DNA from 4 places in the Lederbergia sp. B243.17 genome. Region 1 is predicted to be linked to each of the others. Evidence: riboswitches for the same ligand, from Rfam matches in the RefSeq annotation. Region 1 holds a riboswitch; each other region holds the start of a gene.

The links. Region 1 has a riboswitch for S-adenosylmethionine ahead of AC0TWI_RS12935 (methionine ABC transporter ATP-binding protein). Riboswitches for the same ligand answer to the same signal wherever they lie in the genome.
Region 2: it holds a riboswitch for S-adenosylmethionine, as region 1 does, so the genes downstream of both, AC0TWI_RS13210 (YezD family protein) here and AC0TWI_RS12935 (methionine ABC transporter ATP-binding protein) in region 1, are expected to answer to the same signal.
Region 3: it holds a riboswitch for S-adenosylmethionine, as region 1 does, so the genes downstream of both, AC0TWI_RS10125 (acyl-CoA dehydrogenase family protein) here and AC0TWI_RS12935 (methionine ABC transporter ATP-binding protein) in region 1, are expected to answer to the same signal.
Region 4: it holds a riboswitch for S-adenosylmethionine, as region 1 does, so the genes downstream of both, ssuE (NADPH-dependent FMN reductase) here and AC0TWI_RS12935 (methionine ABC transporter ATP-binding protein) in region 1, are expected to answer to the same signal.

What each region holds. Positions count from the first base shown of each region.
Region 1 covers NZ_JBWBKF010000071.1:37,172-41,173, forward strand. The annotation lists gene AC0TWI_RS12910 (acyl-CoA dehydrogenase family protein) at 1-579, shown strand, start outside; gene AC0TWI_RS12915 (arsenate reductase family protein) at 664-1,029, shown strand; gene gcvH (glycine cleavage system protein GcvH) at 1,105-1,488, shown strand; gene AC0TWI_RS12925 (toprim domain-containing protein) at 1,561-1,911, shown strand; gene AC0TWI_RS12930 (thioredoxin family protein) at 1,921-2,232, shown strand; SAM riboswitch class I at 2,338-2,443, shown strand; gene AC0TWI_RS12935 (methionine ABC transporter ATP-binding protein) at 2,521-3,549, shown strand; gene AC0TWI_RS12940 (methionine ABC transporter permease) at 3,542-4,002, shown strand, end outside.
Region 2 covers NZ_JBWBKF010000072.1:1,790-5,791, forward strand. The annotation lists gene AC0TWI_RS13185 (ABC-F family ATP-binding cassette domain-containing protein) at 1-309, opposite strand, end outside; gene moaC (cyclic pyranopterin monophosphate synthase MoaC) at 435-923, shown strand; gene AC0TWI_RS13195 (redox-sensing transcriptional repressor Rex) at 979-1,653, shown strand; gene AC0TWI_RS13200 (twin-arginine translocase TatA/TatE family subunit) at 1,719-1,895, shown strand; gene tatC (twin-arginine translocase subunit TatC) at 1,911-2,666, shown strand; SAM riboswitch class I at 2,830-2,936, shown strand; gene AC0TWI_RS13210 (YezD family protein) at 3,010-3,174, shown strand; gene AC0TWI_RS13215 (LLM class flavin-dependent oxidoreductase) at 3,277-4,002, shown strand, end outside.
Region 3 covers NZ_JBWBKF010000055.1:91,613-95,614, reverse strand. The annotation lists gene AC0TWI_RS10145 (NADP-dependent oxidoreductase) at 1-628, shown strand, start outside; gene AC0TWI_RS10140 (glutathione peroxidase) at 685-1,164, shown strand; gene AC0TWI_RS10135 (hypothetical protein) at 1,224-1,535, opposite strand; gene AC0TWI_RS10130 (competence protein ComK) at 1,525-2,136, opposite strand; SAM riboswitch class I at 2,461-2,569, shown strand; gene AC0TWI_RS10125 (acyl-CoA dehydrogenase family protein) at 2,652-3,851, shown strand; gene AC0TWI_RS10120 (LLM class flavin-dependent oxidoreductase) at 3,841-4,002, shown strand, end outside.
Region 4 covers NZ_JBWBKF010000089.1:27,882-31,883, reverse strand. The annotation lists gene AC0TWI_RS18795 (DUF4349 domain-containing protein) at 1-45, shown strand, start outside; gene AC0TWI_RS18790 (hypothetical protein) at 48-188, shown strand; gene AC0TWI_RS18785 (ROK family protein) at 278-1,183, shown strand; gene AC0TWI_RS18780 (hypothetical protein) at 1,235-1,396, opposite strand; gene AC0TWI_RS18775 (ketopantoate reductase family protein) at 1,532-2,449, shown strand; SAM riboswitch class I at 2,530-2,639, shown strand; gene ssuE (NADPH-dependent FMN reductase) at 2,739-3,296, shown strand; gene ybaK (Cys-tRNA(Pro) deacylase) at 3,493-3,975, shown strand.

The sequences.
Region 1 (4,002 bases):
ATTTTTGAAGGAACGAATGAAATCAATCGCTTAATCGTCCCAGGCACATTCCTGAAGAAGGCGTTTAAAGGGGAATTGCCTCTACTGGAAAAAGCCCAATCCCTGCAAGAGGAACTGATGATGCTGATGCCGGAAGAGCCGGGTGATGAGCCGCTTGCACAGGAAAAGCAGCTTGTCCAAGGTGCAAAAAAAGCCGCTTTGATGATTGCCGGCCTGGCTGCACAGAAATATGGCCAGCAGCTGGAGCAAGAGCAGGAGATTCTTGCAAAGCTGGCAGACATTGTATCCCTTGCCTATGCAATGGAGTCGGCCGTACTGCGTACGGAAAAAGCGATCGCCAAGAACGGACTGGAAAAGAACAAGCAAAAGCTTCTGTATTCTGAAATCTTCTGCCAGGATTCGATTGTAACAGTTGAACAGCTGGCAAAAGAAAGCCTTGTCGCCATCGAAAGCGGTGATACATTCCGAATGATGAATTCAGCGCTCCGCAAACTTCTTCGCCACACGCCAATCAATGTGATTGCGAAAAAACGAGAAGCGGCAGACCGTTTGATTGAAGCAGAACGCTATATCGTATAATCTATAAGCAATACCGGCCGCCAGTCGGCCGGTATTTTCCTGTGCGGGCTGCCCCGCAACTATAGTATGAAGGAGACGATTGCATTGCTGAAAGTCTATTCCTACCCGCCGTGCGGTACATGCCGGAAAGCCAAAAAGTGGCTTGAGGAGCACGGGATCAGCTTTGAGGAGATACATATAGTAGAAGAAACACCGACAAAAGAGGAGATTCGTGTCCTGTACGAGAAGAGCGGATTGGAATTGAAGAAGTTTTTCAACACAAGCGGGCAAAAGTACAGGGAATTGGGATTGAAGGATAAAATCAAAACGGCTTCGCAGGATGAAATGTTCGAATGGCTGGCAAGCGACGGGATGCTGCTGAAACGGCCGATCGTCACAGACGGCGAAAGAGTAACCGTCGGGTTTAACGAAGAGCAATTTGCGGAGCAATGGGGAAAAGCAGGCAAGTGAACGATAGATTGTTCTCTTGATTTACCGACCTGCATTATGTACATTTAAATAGAAGAAAAGGATGGAGGGATATGGATGAGCACACCAAATGAATTGAAATACTCCGAAGAACATGAATGGGTAAAAGAAGAAGGGGACAAGGTCCGCATCGGCATCACACATTTTGCCCAAGCCGAGCTTGGCGACATCGTTTTTGTCGAGCTTCCTGAAGTGGGTGACACAGTGACAGCGGACGAGCCGTTCGGCAGCGTGGAATCCGTTAAAACAGTATCAGAGCTCTATGCTCCGATCAGCGGCAAAGTTGTCGAAGTGAATGAAGAACTGAGCGACAGCCCTGAATTCGTAAACGAATCACCATATGAAAAAGCGTGGATGATCGTCATCGAACCATCCGACCGCGGTGAATTTGAAAGTCTTATGACTGCAGAAGAATACAGCAATATGACAAACGAAGCCTAATACAGTATGCACCCGGACTGCCATCCAGGTGCATTGCTTTTCATATATGAACATTGCCATGGAGATGAAGGAATGGACATAGATCCGGAAAAGGTCATCATTGTAGAGGGTTTAAGCGACAAGAAAAAGATTCGGAAAATCATCAGTGAACCGGTTCAAATCATTTGCACGAACGGGACAATCAGCATGGCCCGGCTTGATGAACTGATTGATGAGATGGACGGAAAAGACATTTATATTCTTGTCGACGCCGATGCCTCCGGAGAGAGTTTGCGTAAGCAATTCCGACGCGAATTTCCGGAAGCAAGCCATATGTATATCGACAGGACCTTTAAAGAAGTAGCTGCCGCGCCATATCGCCATCTTGCTTCGGTGCTGATCAGCGCAGGCATTGATGTCCATGCTGAATTTTTGGAAGGATGAACTGCATCTATGGAAGAATGGACAAAAGAAGAAATCATAAGTTCAAGTGAAGGCGAGGAAACCGTCCTCGTCTATTTATACACCCCTCTATGCGGAACATGCCAGGTAGCCGGGAAAATGATAGAGGTTACTTCCTATCTGATTCCTGAGGCACGGTTTGGGAAGGCCGACTTAAACTATCTGCCTGAGATTGCGGAGCGTTTTCAGATAGAAAGTGTTCCTTGCCTCCTCATTTTTCAAAATGGCCAGTTGCAAGAAAAAATCTACGCGTTTCACTCGGTCCCTTACCTCCAGGAAAAAATCCGCAGCTATCTCGGCTAGAAGAAAAAGGGAAGGGTGGAATCTTTTTTTCTGACCGATCAAGTTGACGAATAAAAACCCCCATGCTAAAATCACATGTATAGCTAAAGTAATTTAATATTGTTACTCTTATCGAGAGAGGTGGAGGGATGTGCCCGATGATACCCGGCAACCGTCAATTTATTGAAATGGTGCCAATTCACACTGAGCAATTTGCTCGGAGAGATGAGAAAGGACTTACTACGAACCTACGCCTTTCTGCTCTTATGCTGGAAGGCTTTTTATTTTTTTGGGAAATTGGGTGAGCTTATGATTAGTATTAAAAATGCCAGTAAGCTTTTTACAACAAAAAGCGGCGAAATCCAAGCGGTTGACGAAGTCTCGCTCGATATTCAAAAAGGAGAGATTTTCGGGGTAATCGGATATTCTGGAGCCGGAAAAAGTACGCTCATCCGTATGCTGAACGGATTGGAGATTCCAACGTCCGGTTCCGTCTCTGTCGAAGGAATGGAAGTTTCGAAGATTAAGGGCGGCGAATTGCGGAAAGCGAGACAAAATATCGGGATGATATTCCAGCATTTTAATCTGCTTTGGTCGCGGACGGTAGGCGAGAATATCGCTTTTCCACTTGAAATCGCAGGGGTTCCTGCACAGGAGAGGAAGAAGCGGGTAAAGGAGTTAATCCGTCTCGTCGGATTGGATGGCCGGGAGGATGCGTACCCTCAGCAGTTGAGCGGCGGCCAGAAGCAGCGTGTCGGCATTGCCAGAGCGCTGGCCAATAATCCGAAGGTTCTCCTTTGTGATGAAGCGACATCAGCACTCGACCCGCAAACGACAGAGTCGATCCTCGACCTGCTTGTCAGCATCAATAAAGAATTTGGCCTGACAATCGTGCTGATCACGCATGAAATGCACGTCATCCGGAAGATCTGCCACCGGGTAGCGGTGATGGAGAGCGGCCGTGTCGTTGAAGTTGGAAATGTGCTCGATATTTTCAGGCAGCCGAAAGCCGACATCACAAAGAAGTTCGTCAAACAGGTATCGGGCCGAAACGAGTCGGATGAAGCTTCCGAAGCTCCTCTGGCAGGCAGCCCGGATGGGAAAACCATCAAGCTGACCTTTTTCGGAAAAGCTGCCGAGCAGCCGGTCATCACTGAATTGATCAGAGGGTTCGAGCTGACCGTCAGCATTCTGCAAGGAAATATATCCCAAACGCAGAATGGAGCATACGGTGTGCTGTATGTCCACATTGACGGGGATGAAGCTGAGCTTAACCGGGCGATGGAATTTTTGCACGTACAGGAAGTCGGCGTAGAGGCGGTGAGTGCAAATGTTTGAGACATTACTGCCTAATGTCGATTGGGCGAAAATGTGGATTGCTACAAAGCAGACGCTCTACATGACGGGAATGTCCGTAGTGGCAACATTTATCCTAGGCATTGCGCTTGGTCTGCTGCTCTTCCTTTCATCAAAGGGGAATATTTGGCAAAACGGATTTCTAAACACGGTCACGTCAGCAGTCGTCAACATATTCAGATCGATTCCTTTCATCATTTTGATTGTGCTGCTCATCCCGTTTACGAAATTCCTGCTCGGTACGATGAGGGGTGAAAATGCCGCTTTGGTGTCGCTAATCATCGGTGCTGCTCCTTTCTATGCAAGGATGGTGGAAATCGGGCTGCGCGAGATTGACAAGGGCGTGATTGAAGCGGCAAAAGCAATGGGTGCAAAAACAAGTACAATCATCTTTAAAGTATTGCTGCCAGAGTCAATGCCGGCGCTCATATCTGG
Region 2 (4,002 bases), on a different contig from region 1:
CCTGCGAATGTTCTTTTCCATGCTGCGAAGATTCTCAAAGACCGTCAGCATCTCATCCCAGATCGATAGGGAAGATTCCAGGCCGTTGTCCTGTGCCAGATAGCCGATGGTCACCTCGTTCGGCTTAATGATGTTCCCGCCGTCATAGGAGAGCTGCCCGGCAATCATTTTCAGCAAGGTCGACTTGCCCGCCCCGTTGCGACCCACAAGGGCAATCCGGTCGCGGAGCTGAATTTCCATTTTTATATTTGATAAAATCAGTTCAGCACCAAAGTATTTTGTTAATTGCTGCACCTGAAGAAGCATCATAATTTTCACCTCTAGTTTCATAGCAAGTGTACCGTATTTCCACCATTCTCGGCAATCATCGCCTTTTTCGGTCAGGAAAAGACAGGTCGGGGGAAATAGTGTATGATAGAAAGGAGGTGTTGGCTGTGGACAAATTGACGCATTTCAACGAAGAAGGCCGGGCGAAAATGGTCGACGTCAGTTCGAAACCGGATACAGTCCGGACGGCAATCGCCCAGTCAAGCATAGAAGTGAATGAACAAATATATAGACATATACAGGCAGGGGAAATCAAGAAGGGCGATGTACTGGCTGTCGCTCAAGTGGCGGGCATTATGGCCGCCAAGAAGACATGGGACATCATCCCAATGTGCCATCCCATTCCGCTCAAAGGGATCGACATCTCTTTTGAATGGGTGAAGGGTGACATGTCTTGGCGTCTTCTCATCCGCGGAGCCGTCAAGACGTTCGGCAAAACGGGCGTGGAGATGGAAGCCCTGACCGCTGTATCGGCAGCAGCCCTGACAGTGTACGACATGTGCAAGGCGATCGACAAAGGAATGGTCATTGGTCCAACATTTTTGATTGAAAAAACGGGCGGCTCGACCGGAAAAGATTATCAGCGCCAAATCTGACAGTCGGTTCTTTGCAGCAGGCAAGGAATCCTTTGGCTTTTTGGAGGAAAAATAAATGAATGACGAACAGACGAAAATCCCGCAGGCAACGGCGAAGCGGCTGCCGCTCTATTACCGGTTCTTGAAAAATCTGCATGCTTCTGGAAAGCAGCGTGTTTCGTCGGCAGAGCTGAGCGAAGCTGTTAAGGTCGACTCTGCAACGATCCGCCGGGATTTTTCCTATTTCGGAGCGCTTGGAAAAAAGGGCTATGGGTATAATGTAAACTATCTGCTCTCCTTTTTCCGGAAGACCCTCGATCAGGATGAAATCGCCAAAGTGGCATTGATCGGAGTCGGAAACCTGGGGACGGCATTTCTGAACTACAATTTCCAAAAGAACAACAGCACGAAGATTTCGATGGCTTTTGATGTCGATAAGGATAAGGTCGGAAAGAAGATCAGCGGGGTGCCGATTTTTGACCTGGACGATCTTGAGAAGGAACTGGTCCGGGAGGATGTCTCTGCTGTCATCCTGACCGTGCCGGCGAGTTCAGCGCAGCCGATTACCGACAGGCTGAGGAACACGAATGTAAAAGGAATTCTTAATTTCACGCCAGCGAGGCTGTCGGTGCCGCCATCGATTCGGGTGCACCACATTGATTTGGCAGTCGAACTGCAGTCGCTCATCTACTTCTTGAAAAACTATACGAATGAAGAGAGCGGCGACACGGAAAATTCACAGGATATATAAAAACTGCAGATAGCCAAAAGGCTTGTTTTCCGTTACACTATATCTATTAGAAGGAGGTGGGCGCAATGGGAGCAGGTGCAGGAAGCTTGATGATCATTGCATTTGTCGCAATATTGATTTTTGGCCCGAAAAAATTACCTGAGCTTGGCAAGGCTGCCGGCAATACGCTGCGTGAGTTTAAGAACGCAACAAAGGGCCTGGGTGAAGATGATGAGAAGGACAAAAAAGACGCCGGCCAATGATAGGATGAAACAACTATGAGTCAGAATGAAATGACGATTTTTGAACATATAGGCGAACTGCGAAAACGGCTGATCATCATAGTCGTTTTCTTCGTATTGGCAGTAATCGCCAGTTTCTTTTTTGCACAGCCGCTGATCCGCATCGTCCAGAATGCGGACATAGCAAGTGAGCTGACGATGAACGCATTTCGGGTAACCGATCCGTTCAAAGTTTATATGAAAATGGTATTTGTCATGGGAATCATTTTGACATCACCGGTTATTTTGTACCAGCTATGGTCATTCATTTCTCCCGGTCTGCTGGAAAAGGAGCGGAGGGCAACATTAGCCTATATCCCGTTTGCATTTCTCCTTTTTATCGCAGGGGTTGCCTTTTCATATTTTGTCCTGTTTCCGTTCGTCATCAAGTTTATGCTCGGTTTGTCCGGCAACATGGACATCCAAACGACGATTGGCATCAATGAATACTTCCAATTTTTGTTTCAAATTACACTTCCGTTCGGACTATTGTTCCAATTGCCTGTCGTCATGCTCTTCTTGACGAGGCTCGGAATCATCACACCGGACTTTTTGATCCGGACGCGCAAATACGCGTATTTCATTCTGCTGGTGATTGCAGCTTTCATTACGCCGCCTGATGTGGTCTCCCACATGATGGTGACGGTGCCGCTGCTCATCCTTTATGAAATCAGCATTGGTGTGGCGAAAGTCGGCTACCGGAAAGTGCTGGCTGCAGAAGAACAACGGAAACGTGAATCCAATCTAGAATAGAAACCGGCGTCCTGAAGAGGGGACGCTGTTTTTTTTGCGATAAATACAAGTAAACCAATCGGATTTTAAAAAACTTATTGTTTTTCCTATTGACGGAAGATTCTGCTTGGGGTAAGATGAGGTCACTCCCACACGGAGAGCATCAGCCAACTGAATACGAGTTTTCTTATCCAGAGAGGTGGAGGGACTGGCCCTTTGAAGCCTCGGCAGCAGACCTATTAGGTACTGTGCCAATTCCAGCAGGTATGAGCAATGCCTGAAAGATAAGAAGAGACCATTTTTTTATGGACCCAAACCTCTTCTTATTTTCAGAAGAGGTTTTTTTACACTTGGAGGGATGCGAATGGCAACTGAAAAGGCAAGTGTGCTGAAGGACATTATGGCCGCCTTGCAAAAGCTCGAATATGGATCACTTGTCATCACTGTGCACGAAGGGCAGATCACTCAGATTGAGACAACGGAGAAAAAGCGGTACCCGCTCAAGGCAAAGGAACGAAAATCATTGTAAATCACAAAAAATAAAGAGAGCCGATTAGACAACTAAAGGCATCTTCCCATCCTTATTAAAGGTGGTGAGATGTCTTTTTTTCATTCAAAGGAGGGAGAAGCCATGACCTACAAAGTAGGAATTCTGGATCAAAGCCCGGTATTCCCCGGAGATACAGGGGCGGACGCATTGCAGAAGACGACGAGGCTTGCGAGGAAGGCAGAGGAATGGGGGTACGACCGATTCTGGGTGGCAGAGCATCATCAGATGAAGGGGATTGCCGGCTCATCCCCCGAGGTGCTGATCGCCCATCTGCTCGCCCGCACGAGCACGATCAAAATCGGAGCAGGGGGAATCATGCTGCAGCACTACAGCCCTTATAAAGTAGCCGAGAATTTTCACGTCTTGGCGTCACTTGCCCCTGGCAGAGTGGATCTCGGAGTTGGGAAATCGCCAGGGGGATTCCCGCTATCCACCGAAGCACTGCGCGATGGCCAAGTCGGTGCAAGCTTTGAAGAGAAACTATCATTCTTAAAACAGCTTGTTGACCAAAATGTCGCAGAAGACCATCGGCTTGCGGGAATCCAGGCTTATCCACAGCCGACCGTTAAACCGGAAATCTTCCTGCTCGGAGGCAGTGCGTCCAGCGCCGAATTGGCGGCAAAGGAAAAGGTCAATCTCGTTTTTGCGAAGTTCCTTGCTGGCGGTGAGGATGTGCTGAAGGAAGCAGTCTCCGCGTATACCGCAGGCTACCCGGAAGGGAAAATCGTCGCTGCCGTTTCTGTGCTGGCAGCCTCGGACGGCAAGGAAGCGAAAAAAATTGCCGAGGAAAACAGGCTGTTCGCCATC
Region 3 (4,002 bases), on a different contig from region 1:
AGCTTATTTTGGCCTGCTCGACATCGGGAAGCCGAAGGAAGGGGAAACCGTTGTTGTTTCCGGGGCGGCCGGTGCTGTAGGCTCAGCTGTCGGGCAGATTGCGAAAATCAAAGGAACACGAGTTGTCGGTATTGCCGGTTCCCAGGAGAAGATTGACTACTTAATCAATGAACTCGGTTTTGATGCCGCGGTCAATTATAAGAACGAGACGTTCCGGCAGGATTTAAAAGAAGCTGTTCCTGACGGCGTCGATATTTATTTTGATAATGTTGGCGGTGAAGTTTCTGACGTAGTGTACACCTGCCTGAACGACAATGCCCGCATTCCGCTTTGTGGCACGATTTCTTCTTATAACGTGACAGGTGAGGACATTGGGCCGCGCGTCCAAACGATTTTGATTAAAACAAGTTCACTAATACAAGGTTTTACCGTTGGCAAATATGCTTCCGGATTCAAAGAGGCTGGTGCACAGCTCGGCAAATGGCTTGGTGAAGGCAAACTGAAATATGAGGAAACGATTGTTGAAGGCTTTGAAAATACGCCGGATGCGTTTCATGGCCTGTTTAAGGGGACCAATCTCGGAAAACAGATTGTGAAGGTCGCCGATCCGGAGTACGCAAAGTTTTGATGGGAAGGTAGATAAAAGCTGGTTCTCGATGAATGATTTTTTTAGGAGATGAGGGAATGGGCGTATATGATTTTGCGGCAAATACGATTTCGGGAGAGGAGAAATCGTTGGGGGATTATCAGGGAAATGTGCTTTTGATCGTCAATACGGCGAGCAAATGCGGCTTTACCCCACAGTTCGAAGGGCTGGAGAAGCTTTATACGACATACAAAGAGCAGGGTTTTGTTGTCCTTGGCTTTCCTTGTAACCAGTTCGGAAGCCAGGATCCTGGCAGCAACAGCGAGATTGTCGAGTTCTGTCAGCTGAACTACGGAGTGAGCTTTCCTATGTTCAGCAAAGTTGATGTCAAAGGAAAAGATGCCCATCCGTTATTCCAATACTTGACGAAGGAAGCAAAAGGATTGCTGACGGATGATATCAAGTGGAATTTCACCAAATTCCTTATCGACAAGAACGGGAATGTAATTGACCGTTTTTCTCCACAAACCAAGCCCGAAAAAATTGCTTCCGATATTGAAAAAGCGCTTGAGGCCTAAGCTGGCAACAAGGACACCAATCCTTCCGAGGATTGGTGTCTTTTTAAGTTAGGAGGCGATCAGCACTTTTTTTGAAAAGAGACGATGGCGACTCTTTTCGTCTGCGGATGGATGGTAGCAAAAACCGAACCCCTGCTAGCGTGTTCTTCCAGCTCGCTTTTTAAATTGAGGACGGCGAGTTTGATCGCTGTCTGTACATCAGATCCTGTTCCGGATCCGATAATGCTGTCCCCGCTTTTGTAATAATAATGGGCGAAAGCTTTAAAGTACTCTGGATAGACGAAAAACTCAATTTCGGTATGAAGTTTGCCCATCCGGATTTCGATGAATCCGTGATCGGACGGCTGCATTTTATCATGACTATATGTCATTGTATTCCCGGTCAATCCGGTCTGGCAGCCTGGAACGATTTCCGCCTGAACCTGACGGTGGGCTCTTTTCTTTCCGGTAGTACCGTCCATTGCTTTCTTTCACAATCATATAGCGCCGATTCAATATGCCGTCGTTTTTTGCACGATTGTCAAAAATCGATTTGAGTTTCCGTGTGTTGTTCACCCTGTTTTCAAAACGGGTGATACTGATATCTATCAGAGTGGAGCCGCCGTCTTTAAAGTGAACGAGCGTCTTATCCGGATGTTGTGAGGATTTTTCGTTATGATCGATATGGTCAAGTGCCAGCAGGCAGTTGTCTTCCCGTTCTGCCGAATAAATCATCAGCCAGTACATATTCAGACTCCGGCTGATTTTGACAGGAGGCATCTGAATATTACCCAATGCAAGTTTCGTTGCCCTGGCCGCGCTTTGTAGGCATGTTCCGTGGTATTGTAAGCTCTGATTCAAAATTTCCCGCGGTGATTGCTTCACTTTCATAAGCTTCCCGCACTCAAGTACTGAAGAAATACAGTTGCCGTGATCATCGAATTCTCCGCGTATCATGGCGGTATTCTGGTTAATAATATAGTACTTTGACATTGCTCTCTCCCCTATCTCCATATTTCGGTCCCACTCTTGCTGTGAGCCTGCCGTTCTGATAAGGAATAAACATGGAGGTATGTTGACTAAGGGGTAGAGCGGCAGGTCTTTTATACTGGAACCTATTTACCACTATACATAAAATTTACAAATAATTCTATACTTTTACAAAACTTTATTTATATGGTTGTCGAATAAGGATACTTCTAGGCATAAAAGAAAGAAAAATAAAAAGTGGAAAATAAGTATTGACTATTCAAAATTCATCAACTATACTCAAGCCAAGTTGAATTTACGGTTCTTTTACAAGTGAATACCGATTTTTTCTTATCAAGAGAAGCGGAGGGACTGACCCGATGAAGCTTCAGCAACCAGCAATTTGATTGCCCGGTGCTAATTTCAGAAGGATGTTTTACGATCCTAAAGATGAGACGATTGTTTATGTAAGCTGCCCTTCTCTCATCTTTTGCAGAGAAGGGCTTTTTGATTTTCAAAAAGAAGAGGGGGATTGCCGAATGGCAGTGGTGACAAGGAGAAGGAAAGAAAAGCTGAAGCCGGAGGAAGTGGAGGCAGAGATTCGAGAGCTGGCATCCCGGGTGATCGCGCCCAATGCAGAAAGGATTGACAGGGAAGGGGAATTCCCAAAGGAAAATATGAGGGTGCTCGGCGAGGAAGGATGGAACAGTGTGCTTTTGCCGGAAGAAATCGGCGGCCTGGGGCTCGATTATCAGGCATACGGAATCGTTGTTCGTGAGATTGCGAAGGCCTGTCCCTCGACTGCGCTTGTGTACACAATGAATATTGGCGCTGCGCTAATCATTTATCATTACGGGAATGAGGATCAGTGGAACCGGTGGCTGAAGCCGCTTCGGGCCGGAAAGTTCGGAACGATTGCAAACAGTGAGCGTGCATCAGGCGGGCAATTTTGGCTAAGTCACAGCCGGGCTGAATACGGGGATGATGGATATGTGCTCAATTTGGAAAAATCCTTTGCGACGAGCAGCGGATTTGCAGACTTTTATGTGCTACAGACGAGATCACCCCAAGCAGAACAATTTTCGGATCTTTGTTACTTTATCGTAGATGCAAAACAGGAAGGAATTGAGACAGGAACCTGGGACGCTCTTGGCGTGCGAGGAAATCATAGTTCTCCGATAAGGTTAAATAGCATAAAGGTCGGACGAGAGGATTTGATCGGCGAGGAGGGGACAGGCAAGCGGATTGTGGAGAACAGCAATGCCTATCTTTTTGGGCTTGGTGCCGCATGGACCGGAACAGCCTCTTCAATTTTTGAAGAGGCAGCGGCTTTTGCCAAAAGATCGGCTGGAAAGCAGCAGATTATCCGCCACCAGTTGGCTAAAGCGAAAATATTGGTCGACTCTTTGTCTGCCTGGCAAAATGATATCGCATCCCGGTTGAATGTTTGGGTCAGCTCGGGCGAAAATCTTTCCGATGAGCTAAGGACGCTTCTCTATGAATTTAAGGTGCATGCTTCAGAAACAGCCAATGAGGTTGCACAGATTGCAATGGATGTTGCTGGCGGCTACGGCTACAAAAAAGGAAAGCTAGAACGGCTGTACCGTGACGCAAGGGCAGGAATTGTTATGGGGCCATCCAATAATCTGGCGAAAGAGCTGATAGGCAAACAGATTGTATTCGGAGGAAATCGGCTATGGCCGGAAAACGAAGAGGAGGATAAGGAAAATGGGAAATAAACGAATTTTGCTGAACGCATTTGTCATGAATTGTCCGGGCAACCAGTCGCCGGGATTGTGGTCGCATCCGGAGGACCAGTCGCACCGATATAAGGATCTGGAACATTGGGCAGAGCTCGCAAAGACGCTGGAGGCGGCGAAGTTCGATGCG
Region 4 (4,002 bases), on a different contig from region 1:
ATGGTATACGGTTTTGCAAGGAGAAAGAAGAAGAGGAGAGAATAAGAATGAGAGCGGGTGGGATTATGCCTGTCCGCTTCCCCATTTTTGAACTAGGCAACGGGATAGGCGATATTCAAGGTTCGCTTGACGCCGGTGAATTAACAGAACTATTTATTGAATTAATGAAATATATGAAAAAGTATTGAATTTCTTTTGAAAGCTTGTCGGTAAGAGCTTTAGTGGAAGGCGCATATTACATAACCGGGAAAAAATCCTTGGAGAAGGAGAGAATCATTTGAAAAAAGCGCTTGGAATTGATATAGGCGGAACAAAGATTGCTGCGGGGATCGTAACAGAAGAAGGGGAGTTGCTTTATCGCTTTGAAGTGGAGAGTGATCCCTCAGATAAAAATAAAATGTTCGAGAAGGTTGTCGAAGCAGCAGAAAAGTCGCTGCAAGCGGCCTCCCTCTCTTGGCGGGATATCGACGGCATCGGAGCAGGTGTGCCGGGAAAGGTGGACCGACAAGCGGGCATCGCCGTCTTTCAGAATAACCTGCCTTGGGCGGGCTATCCAGTGGCCGAAAAACTGCGTGAATATACTGGGGTCGGCCGTGTTGTCATTGATAATGATGTATATGTGGCCGCATATGCAGAATGGAAGGATGCCAAGGCGGGGCATGACGAGACCTTTGTTTATGTGACGATAAGCACAGGCATTTCCTGCTCGATCATCCATAAAGGGGAGTTTTTCAGGGGAGCAGGATTTGCCGGTGAACTTGGACTTGTGCCCGTGCTGTCCAAAGCGGCCGGAGGAGAAAATCAGCCTCTTGAAAAAGTGGCGGCCGGACCTGCAATTGGCCGGGCTGCGAGTGAATGGACCGGAGAAGCAATTGATGCGAAGGCATTGTTCCGCAGGTTTAAAGAGGGAGACCTTCAGGCAATAGAGGTGGTTCGGGAAGTCGCAGATAACATTGCGCAAGGGCTGTACTCGATCTCCTCCCTGCTCGACCCGCACCAGCTTGTATTCGGTGGAAGCGTCATCGTAAACAACCCTTTTTTGCTCGAAATGATCAAAGATCGTCTAAAAAACTATCAATTGCCTGAACAGCAGCATCTGCTCAACAGGATGAGCATCAGCTGCCTAAAGCAGGATAACGGTGTTGTCGGCGCGGGATTGTCTGTCTGGGCATCAGCAGAATGAAAAGCGGCCAGCCCGTTTTCCCCAGGGAAACGGTTCTGGCCGCTTTTTCGATTATTCGTTATCGTGTTTCCAGTACGTATCTTCATTTTTCACCGGGCAGACCGGAAAGTCTTCGCCGTCTTTGAAAGTCGCTTTTTCTCCGGATTGGCAAATATAAGTGCCTTCTGCCGGCACACCCTGGCCGGTCCGGTACAACCGTTCATCTTCCTTCATTTCCAACCCTCCAATCGTCCTTTTACTATTTGCCTTTTAGCAGATTTTACTCCGTACAATACCCGATATTTTCCCCGTTCAATCCGATTCGTTATAATGAGTGCAAGAGTAAATGGAATAGAAGGGGGAAAGCAGATGAGGATTCTAGTCGTGGGCGCCGGGGCAATCGGCGGTTATTTTGGGGGAAGGCTTGTGGAAAAAGGGGAGGACGTCACATTTCTTGTCCGAAAAAAACGCCGCGAGTCGCTCGAGCAAAAGGGGCTTGTAATCAAAAGCATTAACGGAGACTTTACTTTTCAGCCGAAAATGATTTCAACCGGGGACGAGGCGGATTCGTTCGATGCGGTATTGATTGCTACTAAAGCGTATCATCTTCAATCGGCCATCGATGATATCAGACCATATGTCGGTAAGGAGACGATGGTCGTCCCGCTGCTGAATGGCATAGCCCATATGGACGAACTGATTGCTGAATTTGGTGCTGATCGTGTAATTGGCGGAATGTGCTTTATCGAAACGACTCTCGATGACGAAGGAAGGATTCTGCAAAAAAGCCCGTCCCATGACCTGGTGTTCGGTGAACGGAACGGGGAGTCGACCGACCGCATCAAGGAACTGCGGGCTGCATTCGAAGGAACGAAGGCGAATTTCCGTTACAGTGAAACAATCTTGAAGGATATGTGGGAAAAATATCTGTTCATCGCGACATTTTCCGGCATTACCTCGCTCATGAGGGCGCCGATCGGCCCGATCCGTGCAACAGTTGAAGGAGAGTCGGCCATTAAGGATGTCATCGGAGAGCTGATTGCTGTCATGAAAGTATTGGACGCACCAATCACGGATGCTCTGCAGTCGGCTGTTTTCGACAAGATCAGCAGCATGGGAGAAGAAATGAAATCCTCCATGCAACGGGATATGGAAAAGGGGCTTCCTACCGAAGGAGACCATTTTTATCGATCGCTTCTCGCAGCTGCTGCGGAGAAAGGAATCGGGACACCAAAGCTTGCGCTGATTTATGCTAATCTGAAAGTATATGAGAAGGCCAGATTATAAAAGTTTTAAAAGTTGCAGTTGACTTTTCGGTATTGTCTGACTATACTTCATACTAAGTTCATTTTTCAATTGAATAGCGATTCTTATCAAGAGAGGCCGAGGGACTGACCCGATGACACCTCAGCAACCAGCAAATTATTTGTATGGTGCTAATTTCAGAAGAATACAATCTGTATTCTAAAGATGAGAAACGAATGCCGCATATAGCATGCCGAGCCTTCTCTCATCATACGGGAGAAGGCTTTTTCTATTGGAAAAAATTTTATCGGAAAAGAAAGGATGAGAGCAAATGAGCGAAATCGTCATCATATCGGGAAGCCCGCAACACCAATCAAGGTCTGAGCTTGTACTGAAATTTCTAGGTAAGCTGTTGGAGGAAAGAGGGATCAGCGTAACCCATTTGTCTGTCCGGGATGTGCCGCAATCAGTATTATTCGAGGCGGCTTATGACAGTCCGGTCATCGGGGAGATTGCTGAAAAGATCCGCAACGCCAAAGGGGTCATCGTCGGTTCCCCCGTATACAAAGCGGCGTATTCCGGTGTGCTGAAAGCGCTGGTCGATCTGCTTCCGCAGGACATTTTGGAAGGAAAGCCGATTCTTCCAATCATGACCGGCGGCAGCAAATCGCATCTTCTCGCATTGGAATTTTCGTTGAAGCCATTGCTGTCGACCTTGAAAGGGCAGAATCTGAAGGGCGTCTATCTGACTGATATTGACATCGATAAAGAAAGGCCGATTCCCATCCTCGATGTGGACACATTACAGCGGACGAAGAAGCAGCTCGGCTATTTTTTGGAGATCATTGAAAAGCAGAATCGTGAGATACCGGAATACTATACGATTTGAGAAGGCGCCGGTTTTTAATCAATTATGAGATCGACTGACAAATAAAAAATGTGTTTCCGAAGGCGGAATAAATGGATTTAACAAGGTGCCAGACAATAAAATTGATTTGAATCTTGTGAAGTATGCAGCTTTCTTCTTTCCCCAAAATCGGCATTCATGCTATCCTAATCTAAATTCATATGAAGAAGGGATCGGCATGAAGAAGAAAAAACTGCATAAAACGAATGCGATGCGAATTTTGGATGCAGCACATATCCAGTATGAGGTGCATGAGTATCCGTGGAAAGAGGACCGGCAGGATGAAGAAAATGCAGCAGAGACTGCGGGTTTACCGGTTTTCAAAACGCTTGTTGCAGTCGGTGATAAGACCGGTGTGATTGTCGCCTGCCTGCCTTCAATGAAGGAGATTGATCTGAAAGCGCTGGCCAGGGGAAGTGGTAATAAAAAGGTTGAAATGTTGCCGATGAAGGATCTGGAGAAAACGACAGGCTATATCCGGGGCGGCTGCTCGCCGATCGGCATGCTCAAAGCATACCCGGTTTTTATTGAGGCAGAGGCTGAAAATCTGGAAACAATGGTCGTCTCGGCAGGCAAACGCGGGCTGCAGATGGAGATCGCTCCAGCAGATTTGCAACGGGCAACAGGTGGAATGTTTACTGAGTTTGCGACAGAAGGATAGAGTAAAAGCGGCACTACCCTAGCAGGG